Regions from separate parts of the Paenibacillus sp. YIM B09110 genome, predicted to be linked through region 2. Evidence: riboswitches for the same ligand, from Rfam matches in the RefSeq annotation. Region 2 holds a riboswitch; the other holds the start of a gene.

Region 1 (2,206 bases), on a different contig from region 2:
CGTGTCGGCCGTATGTTTCAGCGGCGACTTAGATAATATATCACAGACGCCTATAGCATTGCAAGCACTTTTTATATAAACCTTTAAACTGTTTTCTATTATAGAAGATAACAAAAAAACACGATGCCAAAGCACCGTGTCTAATAACTGTCTAGTATTGTTTTGCTGCCGAATATTTCGAAGCATCTTTAATTAGATCGAACTTCTTGTTACTCTTCTTGAGACCAGCGTCTACCGTCGTATCAATAATTACCCATTTGCCATTCAAGAACACTTCGTTCCAAGCATGATATACACTAACATATTCCGTGTCACCCATTACGAGCTTAGTAGGAACTCCTACACTACGAAGCATTGCAGCGAACAACGACGAGTAACCATAGCAGATATCTTTTTTCGTCGAAAGTGTTTTGTCGATGCTTGGGAGGTAGTCAGTCGAAATGTTGGCTGCCAAATCATAATCATATTTGATGTTATTAATGATATAGTCGTAGATTGCTCTTACTTTCTCATTGTCTGATTTGCTGTTTTTTGTTAGCTCTTTTGCTTTAACAATAGCAAGACTCGAGCTTGTCCATGCTACATTTTGCACCGAATTCAAGTAAATCACGCTGTTGTTAGCAAGGTTAAGCTTAACTGTTTCTTTGTTAACTACTTTATATTTGTTGCCTTCTGTATTCTCTAACACCGACACGGTGTAATCGCCATTTCCAAGTTGCAGCGGGAATTGTTCTACTTTCTTGGAAGCTGTCATGTTATATGTATATTTATTATCGCCTTTTGCGATCATAACTTTTGTTTTCACGTTAGCCTTTACTTCATAGGATACCGATACAATGCCTTTATCTAGACTAGCTGTGTTCAACCAAGTTGTGTTTTCGCTAGCTTCTGCACTTGTAACTTTAATCGATGCGATCATGATGAACGCTACTGCTATCATAAGAATAAACTTACGCATGAATAAAACTCCCTTCGGTAGCTGGCTGCCATCTTTCAGAAGGCCCTTTAGCTTTGCGTCCCTACCTTTCGATAGGTTTGCCGTTATCGTGTAAAGTTTCATAGGACTGCTTGTCCCTTGTTATAAAACAAAAAAAGCTCTGTCTTTCGGTAGCTGGCTGCCATCATAAGGAAGGCCCTTTAGCTTTGCGTCCCTACCTTTCGATAGGTTTGCCATTATCGTGATTCGCTTTTTCTAATACTTGTCCTACTATTTAGTAAAATAAAAAATGCTCCGTCGTTCGGTAGCTGGCTGCCATCATAAGGAAGGCCCTTTAGCTTTGCGTCCCTACCTTTCGATAGGTTTGCCATTATCGGGATTAGCATCGATAGTCCTATATTACCATATGATTCTAGTAATTCAATACTATCTAGCAAAAAAATAGATCAAAATCTTACAAAAAATAATAGCTACTTAAACCTTTCCTCAATATCGTAAGTAATCGTTTTTGATTTCTCTTTGTTGTTATCTTTCCAAGTTACTTTGGCGCAAACAACTTTATTGCTCTCTAGATCGGTATTGCCGATTTTACATAAGAATTTGTCGATTTGTACGTTACTTTGCAGTACTTATGTAGAACTATGTAACATAGGTGTTTCGCAAGCTCTATTTTAATACTGATGATCTAGGGGTGTAAATTTAGCGCCATTAGATGTATTCACATTCATCCGTTTACTCGAAAAAAACTTAATATGGAGCAATAAGAAAAAGCGCGGCCGTCAGACGGTTATTCACCATCAACGCGGCCACGCTTCTATAGTTACTTGTATCTTGCTTTACGTATCGCTCGTCCCTTACTCGCCGGAGCGTTGCTCTCTCATATGCGGGAACAACAGTACGTCCCGGATCGAAGGCGCATCCGTCAACAACATAATGAGACGGTCGATGCCGATTCCCAAACCGCCAGTAGGCGGCATACCGTATTCAAGGGCACGGATGAAGTCATCATCCATCTCATGCGCCTCGTCGTTGCCGTGCTCTTTCTCTACGAGCTGTGCCTCGAACCGTTCGCGCTGGTCGATCGGATCGTTCAGCTCTGTAAAGGCGTTCGCGTGCTCGCGCGCTACGATGAATAGCTCGAAGCGGTCCGTGAAGCGCGGATCGACTTCACTCTTCTTCGCCAGGGGCGAGATTGCAACCGGATGTCCGGTAACGAACGTAGGCTGAATCAGCGTATGCTCGCCAAATGTTTCGAAGAACGCGTTCAAG
Region 2 (2,206 bases):
TCTGCGTTTTGCCAAGTCCAAATTCCTTTGTCGCCATTCTCGATTACGTTGCCGTCGATCGTGAATTTGTTGATGTTCCCCAGACGGATAGCCGTTTTGCCTTTTTGAACGCTCTTCGGCCCCATTGTAATTTTATTGTTGCTGACCACAATGTTGTTAACCGTCTCAACAGCGCCTACCTCGATTGCAGCATAGAAACTTCCAATACCGCTAATCGTATTTGATTTAATCGTGTTGTTGCTGCCGTATACACTGATAGCCGAGTACATGTCAGGAGCGATCGACCCTTTATCCGAACCCGAAGCGTAATAATTGTTTTGCAGGTACGAGTTCAAAATTTGGTTTCCTGTTACCGTAAGGCCTTGTGCATAAATCTTAATAGCGCGTTTGGCGTTATTGTCGAATTTATTATTCGAGATAATGCTGTTTGTATCAATGCCTTTGCCTGAATCCATGTTTGGATCTTCATAGTAGATGCCGTCGCCGTCATCAGCAGGACCGATGTGGTGTATATAGTTATTAGTAATAGATACATTAGCTGCTGCAGCTTCGCTTTTACCCCATGTCGTTGTTACGTAAATACCTCTAGCAATCATGCTGCCGCCAGTAGGATTGATTGCTACAATATTTTTCACTTCATTGCTGTCGATTGTGATAGCTTTCGTATTGCCGTATACAAGAATTCCCGAAAGCACGCCCGAGAAGTAATCGCTGCTTGTTTTTGTGCTGTGTGAAGCATTCGCTACAATCGATTTGTTGACATTAACGCGCTCACTGCCTCCGCTTACAACAAGTACGCGGTTAACTAGTTTGTTGCCGTCGAGTGAAATATTGCTGATCTCAATATCTTTTCCCGATACACGCATCAATTCCCAACCGAAATCTTTTGTGCTAGCCTTAATGATCGAAGTTGCGCCATCACCGAGCACTTTCACGTTGCTGCTTACAGCGAGCGGATCTTTCGGGTTTACCAGGTACGTTCCTTTCGGAAAGTAAACCGTCGTTTTTTTCGCCGCGCCTTCTGCCAGCGCTTTTTTAATCGAGGACGTATCGTCCGTCTTGCCGTCTCCCTTTGCACCGTAGGTCTTAACATTTATCATACTAGCAGCGTTCGCTTCTTCGATGAATAGTCCATAAAAACCGATGCCGCTCAAAATCGTTACAAGCACCATCGCCGTCATGCTCTTCGTTAGTTTGCTGAAAATTCCCATTCTCACTACCCCCATGTCGTTGAATAAAATAAGATAGGACAATCCCAGAATTCAGGATTGTCCTATCTCATTCCTGAAAACATTTCGGGAACTGGCTGGCATATGGTTTCCCATTTAGCCCCTGTAGTTTTGCGTCCCACGCTTTCACGTGGTTTGCCGTTATCGCTGTTTCCAAATATTAAGTTAGTGGGATTGCAGGTGTGATGAACAGAAAAAGAACCTATGACATGTCATAAGTTCTGTAATAGAACCTGAAAAGTTTTCGGAATCTGGCTGGCATGTGGTTTCCCATTTAGCCCCTATAGCTTTGCGTCCTGCGCTTTCACGCAGTTTGCCTTTTCGACACATCAAGTATATGAAGTTTCTTAATATTTAAATAAATATTACCAGATTAATAGGTATAAAGCAATAGGTTTTACTAGATTCATAGCCTAATTTTAAAAAAGATTCGACACCTTTTTCTCAACCGGCTTATAGCCATAAATTAGAACTTGTTTACAACCTCTTCCTAAACAATTATCATAGTCAAGTAGACCCTGCTATCACCTATTAGACTTAATTTTTAATAATACTCTAGCAGCGTACATAATAGCAAAACGCCGGTTTCCAAAGAACCGCGATCGGACTTCTTCACCTAAAATCAGAAGGGAAAATGGGGTGGTAGCGTGAAAGTGTTAATTACGGGCGGCTACGGATTTATTGGCTCATTCGTTGCGGAGAAGTTTTTCAACGAAGGACATGAAGTCATTATTATAGATAATATGACCTCCGGTCATATATCCAATTGCAAATTCCGCCATATATCATACATCGCAGATGTGGAAAGCACAGTATGCGAATCTATCTTCGAGAACCATAATGTCGATATTGTCGTTCATTTGGCAGCTCAGATCAATGTGGTCACATCGATGGAAAATCCATACGCGGATACAAAATCCAACATCCTGGGACTAACCAACATCTTGCAGCTGGCCGCAAAATATAAAACCAAAAAG

Evidence for each region. Region 2 has a riboswitch for cyclic di-GMP ahead of V8F51_RS13375 (glycosyl hydrolase family 28-related protein). Riboswitches for the same ligand answer to the same signal wherever they lie in the genome.
Region 1: it holds a riboswitch for cyclic di-GMP, as region 2 does, so the genes downstream of both, V8F51_RS24765 (transglutaminase domain-containing protein) here and V8F51_RS13375 (glycosyl hydrolase family 28-related protein) in region 2, are expected to answer to the same signal.

Annotation. Positions count from the first base shown of each region.
Region 1 covers NZ_JBANSP010000022.1:89,512-91,717, reverse strand. Annotated here, with positions in the region: gene V8F51_RS24765 (transglutaminase domain-containing protein) at 152-958, opposite strand; cyclic di-GMP riboswitch class I at 972-1,050, opposite strand; cyclic di-GMP riboswitch class I at 1,104-1,182, opposite strand; cyclic di-GMP riboswitch class I at 1,238-1,316, opposite strand; gene lysS (lysine--tRNA ligase) at 1,792-2,206, opposite strand, start outside.
Region 2 covers NZ_JBANSP010000007.1:236,870-239,075, reverse strand. Annotated here, with positions in the region: gene V8F51_RS13375 (glycosyl hydrolase family 28-related protein) at 1-1,211, opposite strand, end outside; cyclic di-GMP riboswitch class I at 1,295-1,379, opposite strand; cyclic di-GMP riboswitch class I at 1,473-1,557, opposite strand; gene V8F51_RS13370 (NAD-dependent epimerase/dehydratase family protein) at 1,877-2,206, shown strand, end outside.